Regions from separate parts of the Neobacillus canaveralius genome, predicted to be linked through region 1. Evidence: a T-box and tRNA genes for the amino acid it is inferred to sense, from the RefSeq annotation. Region 1 holds a T-box; the other regions hold tRNA genes.
What was found. The T-box of region 1 lies ahead of proS (proline--tRNA ligase). A T-box ahead of a tRNA ligase gene usually reads a tRNA of that ligase, here a tRNA-Pro.

Region 1 (6,808 bases):
CTGACATGAAAAGTAATTTGGGTCAATGCAGAAGTGCTGGAGTGCCCGAAGCCTCGTATGCAAAGTAATTTGGGTCAATGCAGAGGTGCTGGAGTGCCCGAAGCCTGACATGAAAAGAAATTTGGGTCAATGCAGAGGTGCTGGAGTGCCCGAAGCCTCGTATGCAAAGTAATTTGGGTCAATGCAGAGGTGCTGGAGTGCCCGAAGCCTGGTATGCAAATAATTTGGGTCAATGCAGAGGTGCTGGAGTGCCCGAAGCCTGACATGAAAAGAAATTTGGGTCAATGCAGAGGTGCTGGAGTGCCCGAAGCCTGACATGAAAAGAAATTTGGGTCAATGGAGGGTGCTGGAGTGCCCGAAGCCTGACATGAAAAGAAATTTGGGTCAATGCAGAGGTGCTGGAGTGCCCGAAGCCTGACATGAAATGAGATTTGGGTCAATGGAGGGTGCTGGAGTGCCCGAAGCCTGGTATGCAAATAATTTGGGTCAATGCAGAGGTGCTGGAAATATAAAAATGCCGAGAAATATCTTCCTCGACAATCTGAGACGTTAGAAACGTCCTTTGGAATTATTGTTTTTTTCATTATCTATGGTGTTTTTAAAGATTCTTTTTAACGCTTCATTTTGCATCCTCATTAGGTCAAGTAAGTATCGTTTTTCTTCTTGTTCCTGATCAATCTCATTCATATCTTCACTTTTCAAGGAAATCACCTCATTCTTCCTAATTGTAACCGATATCCAAGCTAGAAATAAAGCCAAGTAAGAATGTAATCAGAATATTTTTCCATAATAATATTTGACATTTGTCTATTAGAAATATATAATTTTTTCAAAAATACTATTTGAAACTGTGATGAGGATTAGTAAAATGTAAGGTGTCTTACAAAGAGAGGAAACCATTGGTGAAAGGTTTCTTAAGACAGACATTTGAACCTGCCTCGGAGTTCTGTATCGGATCCATTTTGAAGATACATGCGGATAAAATCCGTTATCATGTCGAGAGTATAAAGCATTTGCTTTATGAATTTAGGGTGGTATCGCCAGGTCTTGGTCCCTTTTTGGGGCCAAGGCCTTTTTATATTCAAAAGGCTGTGTTATCGAATACTGTTGTTTTTTGAACCTGTTGATTGGAGTGGAAGGCGCTCGACTCCTCGAAAATGCTATCGCATTTTCTTCGTGCGTGGGCAAATTCGAGGAAGAAAATTCAAAGTCCTGCGGGATGCACGAGCTGAGTGAGACCCCGCAGGTCGGAACGACCGAGGAGGCTCACGGGCGAGCCCGCGGAAAGCGTAGCGCCTGGAACGCAAATCAACAGCCTTATTTAACACAGCCATCAAAAAAATAATGAGGTGTCAAAATGGCTAAGGAATTTGTAAAAGATGTTACCAGTATGGACGAGGATTTCGCCCAGTGGTATACCGATGTTGTAACAAAAGCAGACTTAATTGACTATTCAAGCGTACGCGGATCAATGATTATTCGCCCTTACGGATATGCCCTTTGGGATAATATTAAAAACGAACTGGACCGCCGTATTAAAGAAACAGGACATGAAAATGTCTATATGCCATTATTTATCCCTGAAAGCTTGCTTCAAAAAGAAAAGGATCATGTCGAGGGCTTTGCACCTGAAGTTGCGTGGGTTACCCATGGCGGTTCTGAAGAGCTTACTGAGCGTTTAGTCGTGCGCCCAACTTCAGAGGTTCTTTTCTGCGAGCATTATAGCAATATCATTCATTCATACAGGGATTTACCAAAGCTTTATAATCAATGGGCAAACGTAGTCCGCTGGGAAAAAACAACTCGTCCTTTCTTACGGACATTAGAGTTTTTATGGCAGGAAGGTCACACCGCACATGCAACCGATGAAGAGGCAATGGAAGAAACAATCAAAATGCTGAATGTATATGCAGCGATTTGTGAAGAGATTCTTGCTATTCCAGTAGTAAAAGGTCAGAAGACAGAAAAAGAAAAATTTGCTGGTGCCAAAGCTACTTTTACCATTGAAAGCTTAATGCATGATGGTAAAGCACTGCAGTCAGGGACGTCTCATCATTTTGGTACAGGTTTTGCGGAAGCATTCAATATCCAATATACCGATAAAGAAGGAAAGCTTCAGTATGTACACCAAACATCATGGGGCTTTACAACAAGAATCATCGGTGCGTTAATTATGGTTCATGGTGATGACCGTGGTTTAGTTATTCCTCCAAAAGCGGCGCCAACTCAGGTTATGATTGTGCCAATCGCTCAGCACAAAGAAGGAGTACTTGATTTTGCTTATGATTTGAAAAAATCTCTAGGTCAAGTTGCCCGCGTGGATATTGATGCAAGTGATAAAAAGCCAGGCTGGAAATTCAATGAGTACGAAATGAAGGGGATTCCAGTTCGTCTAGAAGTTGGACCAAAAGATATTGAAAACAAGCAAGTTGTGTTGGTAAGAAGGGATACATTAGAAAAAGTATTTGTTCCTTTAGATCAATTAGAAACAAAGCTTGTGGAATTACTTGATGATATACAAGCTAACTTATATAACAAAGCATTGAATCACCGTGAAGAGAGAACCTCTGTGGCAACAACTCTTCCTGAATTAAAAGAAGAGCTTGAAGCAAAACCAGGCTTCATTAAAGCTATGTGGTGCGGCGAGCTTGCATGTGAGGAAAAAATCAAAGAGGAAACAACAGCTACTTCTAGATGTATTCCTTTTGAACAAGAACAGGTTTCTACTACATGTGTATGTTGTGGAAAAGAAGCTGATAAAATGGTTTATTGGGCAAAAGCATATTAATATTTTTGTGGAGACTCTTCCTTTTGGAAGGGTCTTTTAATATAGACCTTCACTAAGCCCAAAAGAAAAGGGAAATAAAAAAATGGTCCTCATGGAGGGTTTATGAAGCTCAAAGTCGAACAAGAAAAGAGAAAATGGACTTCATGAAGATTCAAAGTTTTAAAAGGGGGAGACAAAATGAATCCTAGTTTAATAGAATTTCCAGAGGAGTTTACCTCAGAAAGGTTGTTAATCCGTAAGCCCTTCCCAGGTGATGGGAAATATGTTTATAAAGCAATACAAGCGTCATTGAATGAACTAAAACCGTGGATGCCATGGGCACATACGAATCAAACAGAGCAAGATGTAGAAGCGAACATAAGAGATAGTATTGCAAAGTTTATAACACGTGAGGATTTAAGATTACATCTATTCGATAAGGAAACCGGTGAATTTATTGGTTCATCCGGGCTGCATAGAATTAATTGGGATGTACCGAAGTTTGAAATAGGCTATTGGATAGATACTCGGTTTTCTGGCAGGGGATATATAACCGAATCGACTGAGGCAATTACGAAATTTGCCTTTACAGAACTTCATGCTAAACGTGTTGAGATTCGTTGTGATTCACGAAATACCAAAAGTCGTGCAATTCCAGAAAAATTAGGTTTTACCCTTGAGGGAATCTTGAAAAATGATGGTATCTCAGTGGAAAGCAAGGAACTGAGAGATACATGCGTTTTTGCAAAAACAAAATAATACTATTAAATATGAGAGGCCGCACTTATGGGTTAAGGAATCAGGTTAAGCATTCAAGGCGATAAATAAGCGGAGAAATTCCGCTTATTTATTAATTTGTATTAAATTAAGCTCAAATAGACGGAGGGATTCCGCCTATTTAAGTTGAAAATTCGAAAATAAAGGATTTTGCTATGAATAAGCGGAAAACCTCCGCTTATTTACCCCGAAATCAGCTACATTATGCATTTAGGCGGAAAACCTCCGCTTATTATTGTATTTTTGCTGGTTACTCAATTAAGAATCTAAGATTCTATTGTAGGTACTCTTTTTAGTGGTTCTAATTAATCAAATTTAATGATGTGTGATTTGCATCACTTACTTTAAGTGTTATTTCTCATATAATCACTATATAAACAGTAATAACCACTACATAAGGAGTGATAATCTTGTTAAATCGCAATACAATTGAAATCATCAAATCAACAGTTCCAGTTTTGGAAAAACACGGAGAAGCCATTACAACACGTTTTTATCAAATGATGTTTGGTAATCATCCTGAACTATTAAATATCTTTAACCATGCAAACCAAAAGCAAGGTAGACAACAAAAAGCCCTAGCAGGGACTGTCTATGCGGCGGCTCAATATATTGATAATCTTGAAGCAATTCTTCCAGTTGTTAAACAAATTGCTCATAAACATAGAAGTCTTGGCATTAAACCAGAACATTATCCGATTGTTGGGAAACACTTATTATTAGCAATTAAAGATGTTTTAGGTGACGCTGCAACAGATGAAATTATAAACGCCTGGGCAGAGGCTTATGGTGTAATTGCGGATGCATTTATAAGTGTTGAGGCAGAGATGTATGAAGAAGCTGAAAAACAAAAAGGCGGCTGGGATGGTTTCCGTAGTTTTGTGGTTGACCGCAAAGTAAAAGAAAGTGATGTGATTACATCCTTTTACCTAAAACCTACAGACAACAATGAAATTGCCCAATTCCTTCCAGGTCAGTATATCAGTATTAAACTTGAAATCGATGGTGAGGAATTTACACATATTCGTCAATACAGTCTATCCGATGCACCGGGTAAAGATTATTACCGTATTAGCGTAAAACGTGAAGCAGGCACAGCAAATCCAGACGGAATGGTTTCAAATTATCTTCATGATACTGTAACAGAAGGACAAATCTTAAAGGTTAGTGCTCCTGCAGGGGATTTTGTTCTTGATACTGAAAAAAATACTCCTGTTGTGTTACTAAGCGGTGGTGTTGGACTTACACCAATGTTGAGTATGTTAAAAACAGTGGTCGATGTCCAGCCGCAAAGAAACGTAACCTTCATTCACGCAGCAGCTAATGGCAATGTTCATGCATTAAGAGGGGAAGTTGACTCACTATCAGCTCTAGACAATGTAAACTCATTTTTCTTTTATGATTCACCAACAGAAGAAGACCGTAAGAACAATAGCTTTGATGTAGAAGGATATGTAACAGAGGATTGGCTCGTTAAGAACATTCCTACTTTAGAAGCGGACTTCTATTTCTGTGGTCCTGTGCCATTTATGAAATCAATCAATACTTCTTTAAAGAATTTAGGAGTTGCACAAGAGAGAATTCACTTTGAATTCTTTGGACCAAAAGGCAGTTTAGAAGAAAGTGTGACCAAAGAACCGGTTTCCGTTTAGGAAATCGGTTTTTTTCTGTCTTGAAAGTTTGATTCATTCAGTAATTGTGATTAAATAAAAGGTAGAAATAGCCAGAAAGGATGAAGCTTTTTGAATAAGAACGTCATACGCTCTGTAACAATTATATCGGTATTTTTTTGTATCCTCTGGCTGGCCGGGCTAGGCTGGGCTGTAGCCGAATATTATGCAGGCAAACCTGATAAAATCCAAGAGAAAACCAAAGTAGAAAAAAAAGCAGAGAAAAAAGATGGCTTACATATTGTGGCAATAGGTGATTCCCTAACAAGAGGTACAGGTGACGAAACAGGAAAAGGTTACGTAGGTTACCTTCTGGATGAAATAAAGGAAAAATCAAACCAGGATGTTCGGCTGACGAATCTTGGCATAAGTGGTCAAGAATCCGACCAACTTAAGCAGCAAATTCAGCAAACCGAAGTGAAGCGGCAGCTGCAAAGTGCAGATATGATTTTAGTAACAATGGGCGGCAATGATTTGTTCAGAGGCGGACAAGGTTTGCTAGAATTTGAAACAGCTGATATTGAGGATATTGAGAAAAAATTTCTTGAGAATATGAATTTTATTTTTCAACAGATTCGTGCAAGCAATAGTGAAGCAAATGTCTTCTTCATCGGTTTATATAATCCCTTTAGTGAATTAGAGCAGGGGAAAGAAATGTCAGCAGTTGTTCGTCACTGGAACTATCAAAGTGCTGAATTAAGCGCAGCATTTCCAAAAATCATTTTTGTACCAACATTTGATCTCTTCGAGTTGAAGGTTAATGATTATCTGTATACTGACAAGTTCCATCCGAATACAAAAGGGTACCGTTTAATTGCTGAACGAGTGGCTTCATTGCTAACCTGGTAAGGAGACCGGCCATATGGAGAATATTACATTATCTGTACATAATTTAAAAAAAGTAATTGGCAAAAAAGAAATCATCAAAGGAATTAGTTTTGAGTTAAAGGAGGGTGAGGTATTCGGTTTCTTAGGTCCTAATGGTGCTGGGAAAACGACAACCATCCGAATGCTTGTTGGATTAATCAAACCAACATCCGGAAGCATTCATATTGGCGGCTATAATATCGTCGATCACTTTGAGGAAGCGATGAAACACCTTGGCTGTATCGTTGAAAACCCTGAATTATATCCGTATTTGTCTGGTTATGACAACCTTCTCCATTTTGCACGAATGCTGGATGGAATAGGGGAAGAGCGGATCAGTGAGGTAACTAAACTTGTAGGTTTAAGAGATCGCATTCATGATAAAGTTAAAACCTATTCCTTAGGGATGAGGCAGAGACTTGGGATTGCTCAGGCACTTTTAGGAAGACCAAAGGTATTAATACTTGATGAACCAACCAATGGATTAGACCCTGCTGGCATAAGAGAAATGCGGGAATTTATCCGTTTTCTTGCCGAAGAAGAAGGACTAAGCGTTCTTGTTTCCAGTCATCTATTAAGTGAAATTCAATTATTATGTGATCGAGTGGCGATTATTTCCAGAGGAACCGTGATTACGACCGATACAGTCGATAACTTGTTATCCAATCGCGAACGAGTAGTTTGGTGTTTCCATCCGCTTGAAAAAGGTAAAGAAGTGTTACGTTCC
Region 2 (6,808 bases), 1.5 Mb from region 1:
TTTCCAGATGCAACCTCATCTACTTCACGCACATCAATAATGTTTAATTTAGTTCCTTCATTTAATTTTGTCTCAACTTCTTTAGCTATCATTTCTCTCATTGTTAGTCCTCCTTTATTTTAAAACCAAGCGCTCATACCGCCTTTAACATTCGTAACGTTTGTAAAACCTAATTTTTTAAGTTGCTTACTAGCCTTTTGACTTCTCATTCCACTTTGACAAATGACTACTACTTCTTTATCTTTTGAAAGCTCAGTTGCTTTTTGGGTCAGTTGATGAAGCGGAATATTTTTAAACCCTTTGATATGATTTCCTTTAAATTCACCAGGAGTTCGAACATCAACAAATTGCTTATTCTTATCATTCAATTCATTTTTTAATTCCGTTGTTGTGATATTTCTTACGCCTTTTGTTGGAATAAAACGATTGACAATCAAAAAGAGTAAGAGTGCAATGAATAAATAATTAATAAATTCCATTCCTTATAACCTCCAATTTTTGGGGATATGAAATTAAATGAACAGATTGACATTACCATCTTCAGCTTCAGCTAAATAGGCTGCCACTCCTGCATATTCAATGTTGTCTAACAGTTCTTCTTTTTGAAGACCTAGTAAATCCATCGTCATGGTACATGCAATTAATTTTACATCCTGTTCTTGCGCCATCTCAATGAGTTCTGGAAGAGGAAGCGCATTGTGTTTTTTCATTACTTTTTTGATTAACTTAGGACCAAAACCAGCAAAGTTCATTCTTGATAATCCCATGTTGTCAGCGCCTCTAGGCATCATTTTGGCAAACATTTTTTCCAAAAATCCTTTTTCAACTGAAATACTTTCATCTTTTCGTAAAGCATTTAACCCCCAGAAAGTGTGAAAAATCGTTACTTCATGATCATAAGCAGCTGCACCATTTGCAATAATATAAGCTGCCATTGCTTTATCATAATCACCGCTTAATAGGACGATAGTAGTTTTTTTCTTTTCTGTCATTTTAATGACCTCCTGTTTTATTTACCCTATAGGGTATTTTCGTGATTAAAAAAATTACCCCTATGGGTATCATAGTAACAAAAATAAAAGAGGGTGTCTACCCTTTTTTATCGGCTTCTTACTAATAAGTTTACTGCATCCTTAATTAACTCTTCCGCGCTTCTTTCATTTGTTTCTTCGGCTTTTCGAACACATTCAACTAAATTGGAGCTCACAATGACTCCTATTGTTCGATCAATAGCTGTACGAGCGGCAGACAACTGAGTTATTACGTCTTTACAATCCTTATCTTCTTCCATCAATCGTAAGATTCCTCTTAATTGCCCTTCGATACGTTTGACTCTATTTTTAACTTGATCATTATACTCCATTATTTTTACCTCCTAACAGTCAACTATTATTTCCAAACTCAATTTTATACCCCTAGAGGTATAAAGTCAATACAAATTCACCTATAAGAAAGTTCGCTATAAATAGTGGCTATGAACGAAACCTTGGCATATTCTTTATTTCTTTCTGATCCAAAATTTAATAAGCTTTTCTTCTTGTTGCATTTTTAAGAGAGTATGGCCAGCATTTTTTGACCAGGCTGGCAGGTCATTTAAAGCACCCCGGTCAGTCGCAAGAAGTTTAATGACTTGTCCGCTTTCCAGTGTATCGATACCTTTTTTCAATTTAATGATTGGCATTGGGCAGGCTAATCCACTAACATCTACTACGGTATCAGCTTTTATGCCATTTTCTATTGCTTCTATGACCTCAGTTTCGCCAAGGTCATTTGTTTTTGGTCTCATCACTTTTATTCAAGTTGTTACCATATACAGAGGAGTACGTTTTCCAACCGCCATCGACATTCTTAACGTGATAACCATGATTCTTTAAAATACGGCTTGCTAAATAGCCTCTTAAGCCAACCTGACAGCTTACATAAACAGTCTTATCTTTTGGAATTTCAACCAATTTATTTCTAAGGTCGTTTAGTGAGATATTAATTGAACCTTTAATAAAACCAAATTCTCTTTCCATTGGTTCTCGAACATCAATTAGTAGTCCACCTTCAGCAACGATTTGATCGACTTCATGCCATTGGATATGTTCTAATTCACCCTCCATAATATTCGTTGCCACATAACCTGCCATATTTACAGGGTCTTTTGCTGATGAAAATGGAGGTGCATAAGATAATTCTAAATTTGTTATATCCTCAACGGTTAAGGCACCCTTAATAGCTGTCGCAATAACGTCAATTCGCTTATCAACACCGTCTGCACCTACTGCCTGGGCACCAAATATCTTTCCAGTTTCTTTATTAAATATCAATTTTAATGCAATCGGTGCTGCTCCTGGATAGTAACCAGCATGAGAACTTGGGTGAATATGGACCACTTCATAGGCAATCCCTAAACGTTTTAATGTTTTCTCATTGTTTCCTGTAGCAGCAACAGTTAAGTCAAATACCTTTGCAATCGAAGTACCTAATGTCCCCTGATACTTCTCGTTCTTGCCCATCATATTATTCGCAGCGATACGCCCTTGGCGATTGGCGGGTCCAGCTAATGGGATCATTGCCTTTGTACCACTAATGTAATCGACCACTTCTACAGCATCCCCAACGGCATAAATATCGTCATTCGATGTTTGCAGGAATTCATTTACAATGATTCCTCCGCGCTCTCCTAACTCAAGTCCTGCAGTATTGGCTAATTCATTTTCAGGTCTTACTCCAATTGAAAGAATGGTCATTTCTGTTAGAATTTCTCTTCCATCTGATAGCAGCACTTTTTTTCCTTGATCGGCGAATGAATGAACACCATTTTCTAAGATTAAGTTCACACCTTTTTCAATTAAGTGAGTGTGTAAAATACTGGCCATCTCAAAATCGATCGGTGCCATAATCTGATTGGCCATTTCAATAAGTGTAACTTGAATTCCTCTGTCCACAAGGTTTTCGGCCATCTCAATTCCTATAAATCCACCGCCAATAACAACAGCCCTTTTGGGATGATTATGATCAACATAGTTTTTAATTTTATCTGTATCTGGGATATTTCTTAACGTAAATAATGTCTGATTTTCATTTAACCCTGGAATTGGTGGTACAATTGGTTTTGCTCCCGGAGATAATAATAACTTGTCATAAGATTCATCATACACTTCCCCAGTTTGTAAATTCTTAATTGTAACTCTTTTGTTTTCTGGATTTATGTTCATTACTTCACTTAGATTGCGTATATCAAGATTAAATCGATCAGACATTCCTTTTACCGTTTGTACTAATAATTTACTTCTATCCTTAATCGTTTCACCAATGTAATAGGGTAATCCGCAGTTTGCAAATGATATATGTTCTCCACGTTCTACAAGAATAATCTCTACATCTTCACTGATTCTTCTTAATCTAGCAGCAGCAGTAGCTCCACCAGCAACTCCACCTACGATTATTACTTTCTGTGTCATAATAGTCCCTCCAAATTGATAATGTCTTTTTCATCACATTAAGTGAATAGTTATTCGGTATACCCATGGGGGTTTTATACCTATAAGGGTATTATATTACCGAAAAAATATATGTAAAGTCATTTTGGAGACTTTCATATATTCGTCACAATTAGATTCTCTGGACGAGTACCTCAATAATTAGTTGACTATAAAAAAAATAGGCCAATACTTTGATGAACAAAGCATTGACCTATTAGGTATTTCAGTTTTAATTGATACCGGTGGTCGGGGTCGAACCGACACTCCAGAGGAACACGATTTTGAGTCGTGCGCGTCTGCCAATTCCGCCACACCGGCAAATCATTGGCAGGGGTAGTAGGAATTGAACCCACACCAAAGGTTTTGGAGACCTTCGTTCTACCTTTAAACTATACCCCTATGGATGGAATGTTATTTCGCTAACGCGAAAATTTTTTGGTGGAGGGGGACGGATTCGAACCGCCGAACCCGGAGGGAGCGGATTTACAGTCCGCCGCGTTTAGCCACTTCGCTACCCCTCCACATTGGAGAAATAAATAATATGAAATTATGGAGGAGGAAGAGGGATTCGAACCCCCGCGCGGTTTGACCCGCCTGTCGGTTTTCAAGACCGATCCCTTCAGCCAGACTTGGGTATTCCTCCGCATTAAGAAAGTATTAATATTTGGTAGCGGCGGAGGGGATCGAACCCCCGACCTTACGGGTATGAACCGTACGCTCTAGCCAGCTGAGCTACACCGCCAAATATCTAATTAAGTTATAAGTTATTTTCACTAGCATGAAAACACTCTGATTATTTTGCTTCGCAAATTAATCTTGGTGGAGCCTAGCGGGATCGAACCGCTGACCTCCTGCGTGCAAAGCAGGCGCTCTCCCAGCTGAGCTAAGGCCCCAAAAATTGTACTTGATGGTCGGGAAGACAGGATTCGAACCTGCGACCCCTTGGTCCCAAACCAAGTGCTCTACCAAGCTGAGCTACTTCCCGATAAAATATGGCGCGCCCGAAAGGAGTCGAACCCATAACCTTCTGATCCGTAGTCAGACACTCTATCCAATTGAGCTACGGGCGCAATTTATACTATAACTTCTATTCTGAAAATGGTGCCGAGGACCGGAATCGAACCGGTACGGTAGTCACCTACCGCAGGATTTTAAGTCCTGTGCGTCTGCCAGTTCCGCCACCCCGGCAACATTGGAGCGGAAGACGGGATTCGAACCCGCGACCCCCACCTTGGCAAGGTGGTGTTCTACCACTGAACTACTTCCGCATTTATGGTAAGTTATTTTGCTATCGCAAAAAACTTTGGTGCGGGTGAAGGGAGTCGAACCCCCACGCCTTGCGGCGCCAGATCCTAAGTCTGGTGCGTCTGCCAATTCCGCCACACCCGCATATAATGTGATAATAAACAAACTAGAAAACTAAGTTGCTAACTTTGCTGCGTCGTATCAGCGACATTGATAATCTTACAACGAATTACGACAAAAATCAACACTAAATTTTAAGTTTTTTTTAAAAGTGCAAAATCACATAGTTATTATCCCACAATATCATAAATTCCCCAACCTACACTATGTAGATGTTGTAACGAAAAGATAAAAATATGTTTTAGAACCTTTTTATTGGGTAAAAATACAATATAATTCATTCCGCAATAAAGGAGATGATGCAACCTTGAGTTATAATCAAAAGAAAGACATCGAAAAAATGCCCGCAAATCAGGGAGATCAAGACGAAACCGTAACGAATAGTGAAAAGTCACCTGAATTTGATGTTTTCGGTACTGCCCTAAATGACCTGCACAGTCCTTTTGAATTCTAAAAAACCAGTGTATCAAAGAGACTGTTCTCTTTCATACACTGGTTTTTTTACTTGCGTTTTAACGCCTTCAAAATAATCGCTTCCCCATTAAATGAAATAATTTTTTCATCCTGTATGAGTATTCTAAATTTATTTTTAATCTCATCGGAAGATTCAAGAATAAACTTGGTTAAATGATTTTTATCCGTCTCCGAAAGCTTCATGTTGGCACACCACGATTCAAATCGAAACGTCTTCTCAAAACGATGCCATTCAAAAACTTCTAAACCGCTCTCCTCAAGTTTTTGTATCCATTCGGATTTTTTCCACGCACGAAAATGACTATAATCACGTATTTTCTCTATCGTATTATAAAATTGATCATATTCTTTCGTTTCAGGTACAACGTTATCATCCAATAAAAATTGCCCGCCTGGCTTCAATACACGATATACTTCCTTTATGAATAAATCCACATTCGGAAAGTGGTGTGGTGCAATCCTGCAGGTAACAATATCAAACGATTCATTTGTAAAAGGAAGCTGTTCAGCGTCACCTTGAACAAATTCCACATTTTGATGGCCGTTTTTTATAATAAATTTCTCAGCCGCTGCTAACATTTCTGCAGTAAGGTCAACCGCTGTCACTTTTTTAACTAGAGGTGCAAACGCGTTGGCCGTATGTCCCCCACCTGTAGCAATATCAAGCAGTACTTCCTGACCATTGAGTTCTGCCATTTCCACCATCTTCAATAAGTCTTTTCCATCCTTATGAATAGCACTAGAAACGTAGGAAGCAGCATTACTCCCAAATTGCTCTTGAACGTCTTTTTTAATATCCATTTTATATCACCTCTTAATTCTAATATAATCTAGAATTGTAATAATTAAAATTACGAGGTTTTTATGAATTATCATAAGAAAAAGTTATGGTATTTTAAAATTCAAAATCTAAAACCACAGGACAATGATCACTCCCCATTACTTCACAATGAATATCTGCATTGGTTAGCCTATCACGTAGTTTTTCTGAAACAATAAAATAATCAATCCGCCAGCCAATATTCCGCTCACGTACCTTAGCCATATACGACCACCATGTATAGGCTCCTTCTTTTTCCGGATAAAAGTAGCGGTAGCTATCTATGAACCCTGACTCCAGCAGTGAAGTCATTTTTCCTCGTTCCTCCACTGTAAAACCTGAATTACCTAAGTTAGATTTAGGATTTCTTAGGTCAATTTCCTGATGGGCAACATTTAAATCCCCACATAATACAACAGGTTTAACTTGGTCTAATTCTCTTAAATAGGAGATAATCTGATCTTCCCATTCTAACCGATAGTTTAGTCTCGCTAAATCTCTTTGTGAGTTTGGTGTATAAACGTTCACAAGGTAAAAACCTTCAAATTCCAATGTAAGGATTCTTCCTTCTTCTTGTGAATCCTCATTACCTACACCATAAGAGACAGAAATAGGCTCTTTTTTGGTAAAAACCGCTGTCCCTGAGTAGCCTTTTTTGACTGCATAATTCCAATATTGG
Region 3 (6,808 bases), 2.5 Mb from region 1:
ATTTAACTTTTTTAAAAAATCAATTCCAAATGGATTTTCTTGATTCTCGTCTGAATTCGGCCAATAGATGATATTTGCAACAGCATCCATTCTAAAGCCATCAATATGGAAATAATCAATCCAATAAAATGCATTTGAGATGAGGAAACTTTGCACTTCGCCTTTTCCAAGATCAAAGTTTGCTGTTCCCCATACTTTATTTTCCCTGTCACTCTCTGTTTCGTAGGAATAAATATGTGAACCATCAAAACGATACAAACCATGTGAATCCTTACAAAAGTGACCAGGAACCCAATCAAGAATGACGCCAATTCCATTCTGATGACACTGATCTACAAAGTACATAAAGTCCTTTGGTGTGCCGTAGCGAGAGGTTGCCGAAAAGTATCCAGTACCCTGATATCCCCAAGATCCGTCAAAGGGGTGCTCGATAAGCGGTAATAATTCAATATGTGTAAATCCATGTTCAAGCACATAAGGTATGAGTTCTTCTGCCATTTCCTTATATGTTAAAAAATCACCATTTTCATGTTTTTTCCATGAACCAAAATGCACCTCATAGATGATCTGTGGTTCAGATAAGAAGTTTCTTTTTTGCTTTCGGTGCATCCAATGATTATCCTGCCAATCGTAATTTCTCAAAGAATATACGATTGAGGCCGTATTTGGTCTCAGTTCAGAATAAAATGCATATGGATCTGATTTTAAAAGTCTTTCATTTTGTGCTGTGATTATTTCATATTTATAGAGGCAGCCATTCAGGTCTTGATTAATGACAATAATCCATACACCTTCATTGTTTACCCTATGTAAATCGTAACCTTCTCCATTCCAGTTATTGAAATTTCCAACCAGCCTTACTTGGTTAGCATTCGGAGCCCACACACAAAATCGCGTATATACTTTGTCAGTTTCTTTAAAAACGTGTGCCCCAAACAGCTGGTGACTTTGAAAAAGGTTCCCCTCATGAAATAAATGCAACTGATAGCCTGTTGGATATAAAGTGTTCACTGCCATTATTAACCTCATCCTTGTGAAAATGTATTTCAAGGGTTAATTATAAGTGCAAATTACAAATATCTCTTGTAAAACTTTTTTATCTTTTCTGACAATAAAGTATACAGACCGTCATATTCTGGTTTTTTTCAACACGTTTCGACAAAAACGAACAAGAAATCCTTCAACAACCGACAAAAAAACATAAAGTTTTTTTGAAATTTTGGGTAAAAAATATTATTTAAATTATAAGAAACTTTAACATGTAAACGTGCTAAATATGCAGTATATGTAAGCGTTGCCAGCGTTTTTCTCAGTGGTACGGGAAAGCATATTATTATATAGGAATAGTTTTTAACTAAAAAAAATGCACGCTTAAGTCTTGGACAAGCTATAGGCACTTCAAAGGATTGGAGTGTTTGTTTTTCTTATAAAACAACAAATTTTTGGGGATTATATGGGATGATGATTTTATCGGAGATAGAGGGAAAATAAGAATGATTGACACAAATTTTAAGGGATTATGCAGCATGGTATTTTATAGTGGCTGTAGTGCCCCTAATGGGCTCAAAGATAGCCGGAATAACTCATCTGAGATATTAACCAGGCGTACTGCTACTCTAACCCGACTAGAGCGACTCAATTTAATTTAGATGAAGGTATTAAGCCACTGGAGCACTTTGAATGATTTGGCTTTAATTAGCATTTAAATTAATTAGGGTCTTTTATAGTTACCCAAATTCCGTTTGCTTCGACGTTTCGGTCACTATAAACTTAGAATTGATGGAGTTATACATAATCAATTGTAGTATTGTCATTTTTACTGGCAAAAATTAGCACAAAAAAACTGATGATAAAATATCATCAGCCTTTTTGTATGACCCCTACGGGATTCGAACCCGTGTTACCTCCGTGAAAGGGAGGTGTCTTAACCACTTGACCAAGGGGCCTTAATTTTTATGGCGGAGAAGGAGGGATTTGAACCCTCGCGCCGGTTACCCGACCTACACCCTTAGCAGGGGCGCCTCTTCAGCCTCTTGAGTACTTCCCCATAAAAATTGGCTCCGCAGGTAGGACTCGAACCTACGACCGATCGGTTAACAGCCGATAGCTCTACCACTGAGCTACTGCGGAACAATGGAAAATCATTTTGCTGTCGCAAAAAGTTCTAACTATTTTGCTGTCGCAAAAAGTTCTGGTGGGCCTAAATGGACTCGAACCATCGACCTCACGCTTATCAGGCGTGCGCTCTAACCAGCTGAGCTATAGGCCCATAAATTGGAGCGGGTGATGAGAATCGAACTCACAACATCAGCTTGGAAGGCTGAGGTTTTACCACTAAACTACACCCGCGAAAAGTAAAATAATAGATGGGGCGACTGATGGGAATCGAACCCACGAATGCCTGAACCACAATCAGGTGCGTTAACCACTTCGCCACAATCGCCATCATAATAGTTTCCATCTAAAAATAAATGGTGGCTCAGGACGGAATCGAACCGCCGACACAAGGATTTTCAGTCCTTTGCTCTACCGACTGAGCTACTGAGCCACTATATTTTTTGCCATTTTAATAAAAATGGCGGTCTGGACGGGACTCGAACCCGCGACCTCCTGCGTGACAGGCAGGCATTCTAACCAACTGAACTACCAGACCATATTGCGGGGACAGGATTTGAACCTGCGACCTTCGGGTTATGAGCCCGACGAGCTACCAGACTGCTCCACCCCGCGACAATAAAAATATTTCATTTTGCTGAATTAATAAAATGGAGGAGGAAGAGGGATTCGAACCCCCGCGCGGTTTGACCCGCCTGTCGGTTTTCAAGACCGATCCCTTCAGCCGAACTTGGGTATTCCTCCAAAAAAACATAAAATTACTGGTGGACCTTGTAGGACTCGAACCTACGACCGGACGGTTATGAGCCGTCTGCTCTAACCAGCTGAGCTAAAGGTCCAAATTAAGGTTTATTTGGTAGCGGCGGAGGGGATCGAACCCCCGACCTTACGGGTATGAACCGTACGCTCTAGCCAGCTGAGCTACACCGCCAAATATATAATTAAGTTATAAGTTATTTTCACTAGCGTGAAAAAGCATTGATTATTTTGCTTCGCAAAAAATCTTGGTGGAGCCTAGCGGGATCGAACCGCTGACCTCCTGCGTGCAAAGCAGGCGCTCTCCCAGCTGAGCTAAGGCCCCATTTTGTTATTAAAAGCATGGTCGGGAAGACAGGATTCGAACCTGCGACCCCTTGGTCCCAAACCAAGTGCTCTACCAAGCTGAGCTACTTCCCGTATTATATGGCGCGCCCGAAAGGAGTCGAACCCATAACCTTCTGATCCGTAGTCAGACACTCTATCCAATTGAGCTACGGGCGCAATATATTGAAAGTTTTTTTCGCTATCGCGAAAAAACTCTGGTTATTTTTCTCCGAAAAATAACTTGGTGCCGAGGACCGGAATCGAACCGGTACGGTAGTCACCTACCGCAGGATTTTAAGTCCTGTGCGTCTGCCAGTTCCGCCACCCCGGCAACTATGGAGCGGAAGACGGGATTCGAACCCGCGACCCCCACCTTGGCAAGGTGGTGTTCTACCACTGAACTACTTCCGCATATTAAATTAAATGGTGCGGGTGAAGGGAGTCGAACCCCCACGCCTTGCGGCGCCAGATCCTAAGTCTGGTGCGTCTGCCAATTCCGCCACACCCGCATATACATTTAAATGGTGAGCCATGAAGGACTCGAACCTTCGACCCTCTGATTAAAAGTCAGATGCTCTACCAACTGAGCTAATGGCTCATATAATTGGCACTTATATGATAACTGTGTTTACGCTGCCGCTGATATGAACCAACGAAGTAAAGCATGGTGCCGGCTAGAGGACTTGAACCCCCAACCTACTGATTACAAGTCAGTTGCTCTACCAATTGAGCTAAACCGGCATATATGGGAAAGTTATTTTCGCTATCGCGAAAAAACTTTGGTGGAGGATGACGGGATCGAACCGCCGACCCTCTGCTTGTAAGGCAGATGCTCTCCCAGCTGAGCTAATCCTCCATATATAAGCCTGGCAACGTCCTACTCTCACAGGGACAAAGTCCCAACTACCATCGGCGCTGAGAAGCTTAACTTCCGTGTTCGGTATGGGAACGGGTGTGACCTTCTCGCCATTATTGCCAGACTACTTTCTCAAAGACAAAATCTATTATATTGTCTTTTTCGATATTTTTCAAGAGGTTTTTGAAAAAAATTTCATTCCCTCAAAACTAGATAATTTCAGAAGAAGTTGTAAAACGAGTTCACCTTTAAAAATTGGTTAAGTCCTCGAACGATTAGTATCAGTCAGCTCCACATGTTACCACGCTTCCACCTCTGACCTATCAACCTGATCATCTTTCAGGGTTCTTACTAGCTTGACGCTATGGGAAATCTCATCTTGAGGGGGGCTTCATGCTTAGATGCTTTCAGCACTTATCCCGTCCGCACATAGCTACCCAGCGATGCCTTTGGCAAGACAACTGGTACACCAGCGGTGCGTCCATCCCGGTCCTCTCGTACTAAGGACAGCTCCTCTCAAATTTCCTGCGCCCACGACGGATAGGGACCGAACTGTCTCACGACGTTCTGAACCCAGCTCGCGTACCGCTTTAATGGGCGAACAGCCCAACCCTTGGGACCGACTACAGCCCCAGGATGCGATGAGCCGACATCGAGGTGCCAAACCTCCCCGTCGATGTGGACTCTTGGGGGAGATAAGCCTGTTATCCCCGGGGTAGCTTTTATCCGTTGAGCGATGGCCCTTCCATGCGGAACCACCGGATCACTAAGCCCGACTTTCGTCCCTGCTCGACTTGTAGGTCTCGCAGTCAAGCTCCCTTGTGCCTTTACACTCTGCGAATGATTTCCAACCATTCTGAGGGAACCTTTGGGCGCCTCCGTTACTCTTTAGGAGGCGACCGCCCCAGTCAAACTGCCCACCTGACACTGTCTCCCACCCCGATAAGGGGTGCGGGTTAGAATTTCAATACAGCCAGGGTAGTATCCCACCGACGCCTCCACCGAAGCTAGCGCTCCGGTTTCTCAGGCTCCTACCTATCCTGTACAAGCTGTACCAAAATTCAATATCAGGCTACAGTAAAGCTCCACGGGGTCTTTCCGTCCTGTCGCGGGTAACCTGCATCTTCACAGGTACTATAATTTCACCGAGTCTCTCGTTGAGACAGTGCCCAGATCGTTACGCCTTTCGTGCGGGTCGGAACTTACCCGACAAGGAATTTCGCTACCTTAGGACCGTTATAGTTACGGCCGCCGTTTACTGGGGCTTCGATTCAGAGCTTCGCTTGCGCTAACCCCTCCTCTTAACCTTCCAGCACCGGGCAGGCGTCAGCCCCTATACTTCGCCTTGCGGCTTCGCAGAGACCTGTGTTTTTGCTAAACAGTCGCCTGGGCCTATTCACTGCGGCTCTTCGAGGCTATTCACCTCAAAAAGCACCCCTTCTCCCGAAGTTACGGGGTCATTTTGCCGAGTTCCTTAACGAGAGTTCTCTCGCACACCTTAGGATTCTCTCCTCGCCTACCTGTGTCGGTTTGCGGTACGGGCACCTTTTATCTCGCTAGAGGCTTTTCTTGGCAGTGTGGAATCAGGAACTTCGGTACTATATTTCCCTCGCCATCACAGCTCAGCCTTCACGGTAAGCGGATTTTCCTACTTACCAGCCTAACTGCTTGTACGCGCATATCCAACAGCGCGCTTACCCTATCCTCCTGCGTCCCCCCATCACTCAAACGATAAAGAGGTGGTACAGGAATATCAACCTGTTGTCCATCGCCTACGCCTTTCGGCCTCGGCTTAGGTCCCGACTAACCCTGAGAGGACGAGCCTTCCTCAGGAAACCTTAGGCATACGGTGGACGGGATTCTCACCCGTCTTTCGCTACTCATACCGGCATTCTCACTTCTAAGCGCTCCACCAGTCCTTACGGTCTAGCTTCGACGCCCTTAGAACGCTCTCCTACCACTGACACCTAATGGTGTCAATCCACAGCTTCGGTGTTACGTTTAGCCCCGGTACATTTTCGGCGCAGAGTCACTCGACCAGTGAGCTATTACGCACTCTTTAAATGGTGGCTGCTTCTAAGCCAACATCCTGGTTGTCTAAGCAACTCCACATCCTTTTCCACTTAACGTAAACTTTGGGACCTTAGCTGGTGGTCTGGGCTGTTTCCCTTTTGACTACGGATCTTATCACTCGCAGTCTGACTCCCACGGATAAGTCTTTGGCATTCGGAGTTTGTCTGAATTCGGTAACCCGATGAGGGCCCCTAGTCCAAACAGTGCTCTACCTCCAAGACTCTTACAACGTGAGGCTAGCCCTAAAGCTATTTCGGAGAGAACCAGCTATCTCCAAGTTCGATTGGAATTTCTCCGCTACCCACACCTCATCCCCGCACTTTTCAACGTGCGTGGGTTCGGGCCTCCAGTAAGTGTTACCTCACCTTCACCCTGGACATGGGTAGATCACCTGGTTTCGGGTCTACGACCACATACTCATACGCCCTATTCAGACTCGCTTTCGCTGCGGCTCCGTCTCTTCAACTTAACCTTGCATGTAATCGTAACTCGCCGGTTCATTCTACAAAAGGCACGCTATCACCCATTAACGGGCTCTAACTACTTGTAGGCACACGGTTTCAGGATCTATTTCACTCCCCTTCCGGGGTGCTTTTCACCTTTCCCTCACGGTACTGGTTCACTATCGGTCACTAGGGAGTATTTAGCCTTGGGAGATGGTCCTCCCAGCTTCCGACCGGA
Region 4 (6,808 bases), 3.1 Mb from region 1:
AAGGTCCCAAAGTTTACGTTAAGTGGAAAAGGATGTGGAGTTGCTTAGACAACCAGGATGTTGGCTTAGAAGCAGCCACCATTTAAAGAGTGCGTAATAGCTCACTGGTCGAGTGACTCTGCGCCGAAAATGTACCGGGGCTAAACGTAACACCGAAGCTGTGGATTGACACCGTATGGTGTCAGTGGTAGGAGAGCGTTCTAAGGGCGTTGAAGCTAGACCGTAAGGACTGGTGGAGCGCTTAGAAGTGAGAATGCCGGTATGAGTAGCGAAAGACGGGTGAGAATCCCGTCCACCGTATGCCTAAGGTTTCCTGAGGAAGGCTCGTCCTCTCAGGGTTAGTCGGGACCTAAGCCGAGGCCGAAAGGCGTAGGCGATGGACAACAGGTTGATATTCCTGTACCACCTCTTTATCGTTTGAGTGATGGGGGGACGCAGGAGGATAGGGTAAGCGCGCTGTTGGATATGCGCGTCCAAGCAGTTAGGCTGGTAAGTAGGAAAATCCGCTTACCGTGAAGGCTGAGCTGTGATGGCGAGGGAAATATAGTACCGAAGTTCCTGATTCCACACTGCCAAGAAAAGCCTCTAGCGAGATAAAAGGTGCCCGTACCGCAAACCGACACAGGTAGGCGAGGAGAGAATCCTAAGGTGTGCGAGAGAACTCTCGTTAAGGAACTCGGCAAAATGACCCCGTAACTTCGGGAGAAGGGGTGCTTTTTGAGGTGAATAGCCTCGAAGAGCCGCAGTGAATAGGCCCAGGCGACTGTTTAGCAAAAACACAGGTCTCTGCGAAGCCGCAAGGCGAAGTATAGGGGCTGACGCCTGCCCGGTGCTGGAAGGTTAAGAGGAGGGGTTAGCGCAAGCGAAGCTCTGAATCGAAGCCCCAGTAAACGGCGGCCGTAACTATAACGGTCCTAAGGTAGCGAAATTCCTTGTCGGGTAAGTTCCGACCCGCACGAAAGGCGTAACGATCTGGGCACTGTCTCAACGAGAGACTCGGTGAAATTATAGTACCTGTGAAGATGCAGGTTACCCGCGACAGGACGGAAAGACCCCGTGGAGCTTTACTGTAGCCTGATATTGAATTTTGGTACAGCTTGTACAGGATAGGTAGGAGCCTGAGAAACCGGAGCGCTAGCTTCGGTGGAGGCGTCGGTGGGATACTACCCTGGCTGTATTGAAATTCTAACCCGCACCCCTTATCGGGGTGGGAGACAGTGTCAGGTGGGCAGTTTGACTGGGGCGGTCGCCTCCTAAAGAGTAACGGAGGCGCCCAAAGGTTCCCTCAGAATGGTTGGAAATCATTCGCAGAGTGTAAAGGCACAAGGGAGCTTGACTGCGAGACCTACAAGTCGAGCAGGGACGAAAGTCGGGCTTAGTGATCCGGTGGTTCCGCATGGAAGGGCCATCGCTCAACGGATAAAAGCTACCCCGGGGATAACAGGCTTATCTCCCCCAAGAGTCCACATCGACGGGGAGGTTTGGCACCTCGATGTCGGCTCATCGCATCCTGGGGCTGTAGTCGGTCCCAAGGGTTGGGCTGTTCGCCCATTAAAGCGGTACGCGAGCTGGGTTCAGAACGTCGTGAGACAGTTCGGTCCCTATCCGTCGTGGGCGCAGGAAATTTGAGAGGAGCTGTCCTTAGTACGAGAGGACCGGGATGGACGCACCGCTGGTGTACCAGTTGTCTTGCCAAAGGCATCGCTGGGTAGCTATGTGCGGACGGGATAAGTGCTGAAAGCATCTAAGCATGAAGCCCCCCTCAAGATGAGATTTCCCATAGCGTCAAGCTAGTAAGAACCCTGAAAGATGATCAGGTTGATAGGTCAGAGGTGGAAGCGTGGTAACATGTGGAGCTGACTGATACTAATCGTTCGAGGACTTAACCAATTTTTAAAAGCGAACTCGTTTTACAAACTTCTTCTGATTATCTAGTTTTGAGGGAATGATACCTCAATAAAATAGTCTGGTAATTAAGGCGAGAAGGTCACACCCGTTCCCATACCGAACACGGAAGTTAAGCTTCTCAGCGCCGATGGTAGTTGGGACTTTGTCCCTGTGAGAGTAGGACGTTGCCAGGCTACCCCTTTGGGGCTATTTTTTTGCCTCAAATATTATTACGGCCCCTTGGTCAAGTGGTTAAGACACCTCCCTTTCACGGAGGTAACACGGGTTCGAATCCCGTAGGGGTCACCAACATTTTCTCGCGATAGCGAAAATAATGTTCCATCTATATGGAGGATTAGCTCAGCTGGGAGAGCATCTGCCTTACAAGCAGAGGGTCGGCGGTTCGATCCCGTCATCCTCCACCAATTTAATTTCAAGAAATGAAGTTTATCTTTGATACGCCGGGGTAGCTCAATTGGTAGAGCAACTGACTTGTAATCAGTAGGTTGGGGGTTCAAGTCCTCTCGCCGGCACCATGCTTCTTGCTACGTTGATTTTACATCATCGGAAGCATGCGCAAAATCCCGAAAGGGATTTTAAGCAGAGAAAATGAGTTTAGATAAATCTCATTATTCGAGCCATTAGCTCAGTTGGTAGAGCATCTGACTTTTAATCAGAGGGTCGAAGGTTCGAGTCCTTCATGGCTCACCAAGTTATTTTCGTTAGAAAATAACCAAAGTTTTTTCGCGAAGGCGAAAATAACTTTCCATTTTAATATGCGGGTGTGGCGGAATTGGCAGACGCACCAGACTTAGGATCTGGCGCCGCAAGGCGTGGGGGTTCGACTCCCTTCACCCGCACCAAGTTATTTTCGTTAGAAAATAACCAAGAATTTTTGCTAAGCAAAATAATCTTCCATATATGCGGAAGTAGTTCAGTGGTAGAACACCACCTTGCCAAGGTGGGGGTCGCGGGTTCGAATCCCGTCTTCCGCTCCAATGTTGCCGGGGTGGCGGAACTGGCAGACGCACAGGACTTAAAATCCTGCGGTAGGTGACTACCGTACCGGTTCGATTCCGGTCCTCGGCACCAAGTTATTTTTCGGAGAAAAATAACTTTCATTAAAATGCGCCCGTAGCTCAATTGGATAGAGTGTCTGACTACGGATCAGAAGGTTATGGGTTCGACTCCTTTCGGGCGCGCCATATAATACGGGAAGTAGCTCAGCTTGGTAGAGCACTTGGTTTGGGACCAAGGGGTCGCAGGTTCGAATCCTGTCTTCCCGACCATGCTTTTAATAACAAAATGGGGCCTTAGCTCAGCTGGGAGAGCGCCTGCTTTGCACGCAGGAGGTCAGCGGTTCGATCCCGCTAGGCTCCACTTATTCGGAGGAATACCCAAGTTCGGCTGAAGGGATCGGTCTTGAAAACCGACAGGCGGGTCAAACCGCGCGGGGGTTCGAATCCCTCTTCCTCCTCCATAATTTCTATATTCTTATTGTCGCGGGGTGGAGCAACGAGCATTGCTTCAATGAATTAACTGCGAGTTGTATCAATCGAGTTGCTGCTTGAATAGTCTTACTGAGATTGATACAGTCCTAAACTAGGGGCATGGATATAATTTAATATTTTTATTGTCGCGGGGTGGAGCAGTCTGGTAGCTCGTCGGGCTCATAACCCGAAGGTCGCAGGTTCAAATCCTGTCCCCGCAATTAAGTTATTTTCAAGAAAAATACTTGAAAAAACTTTGGTCCGGTAGTTCAGTTGGTTAGAATGCCTGCCTGTCACGCAGGAGGTCGCGGGTTCGAGTCCCGTCCGGACCGCCATTTTTTATATCAGTAGGGTAACTCTACTGTTGATATAGATATAGATTGTATGGCTCAGTAGCTCAGTCGGTAGAGCAAAGGACTGAAAATCCTTGTGTCGGCGGTTCGATTCCGTCCTGAGCCATCATTTTTTTAAACTTTTTTTGTCTTTTATATTTGGAGGGGTAGCGAAGTGGCTAAACGCGGCGGACTGTAAATCCGCTCCCTCTGGGTTCGGCGGTTCGAATCCGTCCCCCTCCACCAAGTTATTTTCGTTTGAAAATATCCTAGGTTTTTTGCTGAAGTTAAAAATAACCATTATGGCGATTGTGGCGAAGTGGTTAACGCACCTGATTGTGGTTCAGGCATTCGTGGGTTCGATTCCCATCAGTCGCCCCAATGAATTTTAATAAATTGGGTTAGCTCTTTAAAAGTTTGGGCAGCATAGCCAAGTGGTAAGGCAGAGGTCTGCAAAACCTTTATCCCCGGTTCAAATCCGGGTGTTGCCTCCAAATTTTAATATGCGGGTGTAGTTTAGTGGTAAAACCTCAGCCTTCCAAGCTGATGTTGTGAGTTCGATTCTCATCACCCGCTCCAATTTTGGGCCTATAGCTCAGCTGGTTAGAGCGCACGCCTGATAAGCGTGAGGTCGATGGTTCGAGTCCATTTAGGCCCACCAGAATTTTTTGCGAAGCAAAATAATTTGTTATTATTCCGCAGTAGCTCAGTGGTAGAGCTATCGGCTGTTAACCGATCGGTCGTAGGTTCGAGTCCTACCTGCGGAGCCATTTTTTCAAGTTAAGGACGGTTAGCCTGTTCCTTTTAAAAATAGTTAAAAAACCCCCTTTAAGAAATAATCATTTTCTTAAAGGGGGTTTTTTCAATATCATATACATTCTTGGTTTTTCAGTCAGCTCAATCGTCAAATCTTTTGGATTATTTTTCACATTAAAGACCCTTTAGGAGGGGTACACGTTTCTTTTATTTCCTCTTTGTACTTCAACTTCACTTTTCAATCCTTTCACCAATGAAAAGCACATGACGATCATGATGATCGCAAAAGGGAGTGCAGCTGCAATGGAAGCTGTTTGTAATACATTCAGCCCGCCAGCTAAAAGCAATACAGCAGCTAAAGCGGATTGAATGACACCCCATGTCATTTTAATTTTATTCGATGGATTTAACGTGCCGCCTTCACTTAGCATTCCTAATACAAATGTGGCTGTATCGGCGACAGTTATATAATAAATTGCTACGACAGCAAACCCTAAAATACTTAGCACAGAACTTAATGGAAGATAATCAAAGAATGTGAAGATTGACAATGAAACGTCCTCGGTAATCTTTTTTGCCAGGTCATGGCTGCCTGTGTTTTGAACCAATTCAAGTGCTGAGCCGCCAAAGATCGACATCCAGAGACATGTTCCCAGGGTAGGCACAACCAACACGCCAATCACAAATTCCCTTACTGTTCTTCCTTTTGAAACCCTTGCAATAAACATACCAACAAAAGGTGCCCAAGCAATCCACCATGCCCAATAAAATAGTGTCCAGGAGGCAATCCATTCCCCTTCACCAAAAGGCTTTAACCTTAAACTCATATGTATAAAGTCACTAATATAAAGACCAGTCGTATTAAAGAAAACCTTAATTATAGTCAGAGTTGGACCCACAATCATAATCAGCAGCATGATCAGAAAAGATAGAATCATCGCAGCATTGGATAGGTATTGAATACCCCTTTCTAATCCTGTATTGATGGAAATAATAAAAATAACTGTTGCGACAACAATCACAATCATTTGAACAAATAACTCATTGGGAACACCGAATATTTCATGCATTCCGGCTGTAACCTGCATGGCACCAAGACCTAATGAGGTTGCGATCCCAAAGACTGTGGCAAAGATTGAAAGGATATCTATGGTTTTTCCAATAGGCCCATAAATTCTATCCCCTAAGATTGGATGGAAGGCCGAACTTATGGCTGCGGGCAGCCTTTTGTTATATTGGAAAAATGCCAGAGCTAGACCAATGACCGTGTAAATAGCCCATGGATCAAGACCCCAATGGAAAAAGGTATATTTCATTGCCGTGTTGGCTGCGTCAACCGTATATCCTTCCCCATAAGGAGGGGTTGTATAGTGCGTTACAGGTTCGGCGACACTCCAGTACACAATTCCGATTCCCATCCCAGCACCGAATAACATCGCAAGCCAAGAGGCCGTGTTAAAATCAGGACGGTCTGTCTTCTTGCCCAGCCGAATATCACCATATTTAGAGAACAACAAATAGATGGAAAAGATTACAAAGAAGAGGGTAGCACCAAGATACACCCACCCAAGGTAATCAATCGAACCATTATAGATTATATCGGTAACTTTGGTGAGATTTTCGGTAAAAAAGACTCCCCAAACAATAAAAATGAACGTTAGTAATAATGAAATAATAAACACACTGTTTCCTTTATTATTATTGCTGTTCATAGAAACCTCCTAGTAATGCTTGGTGTCAGATAAAGTTTTTGAAAGTACATCACTTATCAAGGAGGTTATAGAGAAATTCCCACTTTTCACTGTTCATCAACTCTTCCTGTGTAATCTCTAATCCGCCTCCAAGGTATACCGTTTGGTCTTTAATGGCGACCACCATTGCTTCAACTATTGAGTTATTGTCTTTCTTTTTATAGATGTCTCCTAAAGACGGCAGTAGTTCGCTGGTAGGCATACCTGGCTCGATGTCTATCAGGCTCTCCTCTTCAGCATTTTCCTTGTTTTGATAATCGATACGACTGCTGTCAGCAGCACGGCCTGGTACCATTAATAAATACTCATTATGTTTGACTCCGTGAGAATTACTTGTGATAACCCCTTTGTTATCCGCCGTTTCAACCAATTCAATTTCATTTAATGTATAAGTATCAAGGGAATCGGGCAATGGATTATGTATTAAAATATAATCTCCAGATTCAGCTCTTCGATCCTTTTTTAGCGTATATGCCTTATGGTTAAAAATAAAACTGTCATTTTCCGTTGGCTTGTATTTTTCTACGCTTGCAGCATTGGTAATATGCTGTGTTAAATCCCTAAGCTTAATAAGGTGCACGGACAGTTTATA

Region 2: it encodes a tRNA-Pro, which carries the amino acid that the T-box ahead of proS (proline--tRNA ligase) is inferred to sense. The anticodon was not compared.
Region 3: it encodes a tRNA-Pro, which carries the amino acid that the T-box ahead of proS (proline--tRNA ligase) is inferred to sense. The anticodon was not compared.
Region 4: it encodes a tRNA-Pro, which carries the amino acid that the T-box ahead of proS (proline--tRNA ligase) is inferred to sense. The anticodon was not compared.

Annotation. Positions count from the first base shown of each region.
Region 1 covers NZ_JBDFLL010000001.1:3,753,841-3,760,648, reverse strand. Annotated here, with positions in the region: gene ABC255_RS18880 (hypothetical protein) at 550-702, opposite strand; T-box leader at 842-1,059, shown strand; gene proS (proline--tRNA ligase) at 1,358-2,788, shown strand; gene ABC255_RS18870 (GNAT family N-acetyltransferase) at 2,966-3,526, shown strand; gene hmpA (NO-inducible flavohemoprotein) at 3,955-5,196, shown strand; gene ABC255_RS18860 (SGNH/GDSL hydrolase family protein) at 5,287-6,063, shown strand; gene ABC255_RS18855 (ABC transporter ATP-binding protein) at 6,077-6,808, shown strand, end outside.
Region 2 covers NZ_JBDFLL010000001.1:2,267,015-2,273,822, reverse strand. Annotated here, with positions in the region: gene ABC255_RS11730 (rhodanese-like domain-containing protein) at 1-101, opposite strand, end outside; gene ABC255_RS11725 (rhodanese-like domain-containing protein) at 120-479, opposite strand; gene ABC255_RS11720 (DsrE/DsrF/DrsH-like family protein) at 513-992, opposite strand; gene ABC255_RS11715 (metal-sensitive transcriptional regulator) at 1,100-1,363, opposite strand; gene ABC255_RS11710 (sulfurtransferase TusA family protein) at 1,499-1,726, opposite strand; gene ABC255_RS11705 (CoA-disulfide reductase) at 1,767-3,449, opposite strand; tRNA gene ABC255_RS11700 (tRNA-Leu) at 3,708-3,788, opposite strand; tRNA gene ABC255_RS11695 (tRNA-Trp) at 3,796-3,869, opposite strand; tRNA gene ABC255_RS11690 (tRNA-Tyr) at 3,907-3,991, opposite strand; tRNA gene ABC255_RS11685 (tRNA-Ser) at 4,021-4,113, opposite strand; tRNA gene ABC255_RS11680 (tRNA-Met) at 4,136-4,212, opposite strand; tRNA gene ABC255_RS11675 (tRNA-Ala) at 4,288-4,363, opposite strand; tRNA gene ABC255_RS11670 (tRNA-Pro) at 4,379-4,455, opposite strand; tRNA gene ABC255_RS11665 (tRNA-Arg) at 4,464-4,540, opposite strand; tRNA gene ABC255_RS11660 (tRNA-Leu) at 4,570-4,658, opposite strand; tRNA gene ABC255_RS11655 (tRNA-Gly) at 4,664-4,738, opposite strand; tRNA gene ABC255_RS11650 (tRNA-Leu) at 4,775-4,859, opposite strand; gene ABC255_RS11645 (hypothetical protein) at 5,143-5,289, shown strand; gene ABC255_RS11640 (class I SAM-dependent methyltransferase) at 5,337-6,110, opposite strand; gene ABC255_RS11635 (exodeoxyribonuclease III) at 6,205-6,808, opposite strand, start outside.
Region 3 covers NZ_JBDFLL010000001.1:1,264,496-1,271,303, reverse strand. Annotated here, with positions in the region: gene glgB (1,4-alpha-glucan branching protein GlgB) at 1-1,017, opposite strand, end outside; tRNA gene ABC255_RS06215 (tRNA-Glu) at 1,875-1,946, opposite strand; tRNA gene ABC255_RS06210 (tRNA-Ser) at 1,957-2,047, opposite strand; tRNA gene ABC255_RS06205 (tRNA-Asn) at 2,056-2,130, opposite strand; tRNA gene ABC255_RS06200 (tRNA-Ile) at 2,193-2,269, opposite strand; tRNA gene ABC255_RS06195 (tRNA-Gly) at 2,276-2,349, opposite strand; tRNA gene ABC255_RS06190 (tRNA-His) at 2,368-2,443, opposite strand; tRNA gene ABC255_RS06185 (tRNA-Phe) at 2,473-2,548, opposite strand; tRNA gene ABC255_RS06180 (tRNA-Asp) at 2,577-2,653, opposite strand; tRNA gene ABC255_RS06175 (tRNA-Met) at 2,657-2,730, opposite strand; tRNA gene ABC255_RS06170 (tRNA-Ser) at 2,767-2,859, opposite strand; tRNA gene ABC255_RS06165 (tRNA-Ile) at 2,878-2,954, opposite strand; tRNA gene ABC255_RS06160 (tRNA-Met) at 2,970-3,046, opposite strand; tRNA gene ABC255_RS06155 (tRNA-Ala) at 3,121-3,196, opposite strand; tRNA gene ABC255_RS06150 (tRNA-Pro) at 3,215-3,291, opposite strand; tRNA gene ABC255_RS06145 (tRNA-Arg) at 3,299-3,375, opposite strand; tRNA gene ABC255_RS06140 (tRNA-Leu) at 3,441-3,529, opposite strand; tRNA gene ABC255_RS06135 (tRNA-Gly) at 3,535-3,609, opposite strand; tRNA gene ABC255_RS06130 (tRNA-Leu) at 3,623-3,707, opposite strand; tRNA gene ABC255_RS06125 (tRNA-Lys) at 3,721-3,796, opposite strand; tRNA gene ABC255_RS06120 (tRNA-Thr) at 3,864-3,939, opposite strand; tRNA gene ABC255_RS06115 (tRNA-Val) at 3,979-4,054, opposite strand; rRNA gene rrf (5S ribosomal RNA) at 4,063-4,178, opposite strand; rRNA gene ABC255_RS06105 (23S ribosomal RNA) at 4,310-6,808, opposite strand, start outside.
Region 4 covers NZ_JBDFLL010000001.1:696,562-703,369, forward strand. Annotated here, with positions in the region: rRNA gene ABC255_RS03310 (23S ribosomal RNA) at 1-1,890, shown strand, start outside; rRNA gene rrf (5S ribosomal RNA) at 1,966-2,081, shown strand; tRNA gene ABC255_RS03320 (tRNA-Glu) at 2,122-2,196, shown strand; tRNA gene ABC255_RS03325 (tRNA-Val) at 2,237-2,312, shown strand; tRNA gene ABC255_RS03330 (tRNA-Thr) at 2,348-2,423, shown strand; tRNA gene ABC255_RS03335 (tRNA-Lys) at 2,523-2,598, shown strand; tRNA gene ABC255_RS03340 (tRNA-Leu) at 2,666-2,750, shown strand; tRNA gene ABC255_RS03345 (tRNA-Gly) at 2,811-2,885, shown strand; tRNA gene ABC255_RS03350 (tRNA-Leu) at 2,891-2,979, shown strand; tRNA gene ABC255_RS03355 (tRNA-Arg) at 3,016-3,092, shown strand; tRNA gene ABC255_RS03360 (tRNA-Pro) at 3,100-3,176, shown strand; tRNA gene ABC255_RS03365 (tRNA-Ala) at 3,195-3,267, shown strand; tRNA gene ABC255_RS03370 (tRNA-Ser) at 3,275-3,367, shown strand; tRNA gene ABC255_RS03375 (tRNA-Met) at 3,525-3,598, shown strand; tRNA gene ABC255_RS03380 (tRNA-Asp) at 3,636-3,712, shown strand; tRNA gene ABC255_RS03385 (tRNA-Phe) at 3,764-3,836, shown strand; tRNA gene ABC255_RS03390 (tRNA-Tyr) at 3,871-3,955, shown strand; tRNA gene ABC255_RS03395 (tRNA-His) at 4,015-4,090, shown strand; tRNA gene ABC255_RS03400 (tRNA-Cys) at 4,130-4,203, shown strand; tRNA gene ABC255_RS03405 (tRNA-Gly) at 4,215-4,288, shown strand; tRNA gene ABC255_RS03410 (tRNA-Ile) at 4,294-4,370, shown strand; tRNA gene ABC255_RS03415 (tRNA-Asn) at 4,405-4,479, shown strand; gene ABC255_RS03420 (glycine betaine uptake BCCT transporter) at 4,651-6,177, opposite strand; gene ABC255_RS03425 (hypothetical protein) at 6,227-6,808, opposite strand, start outside.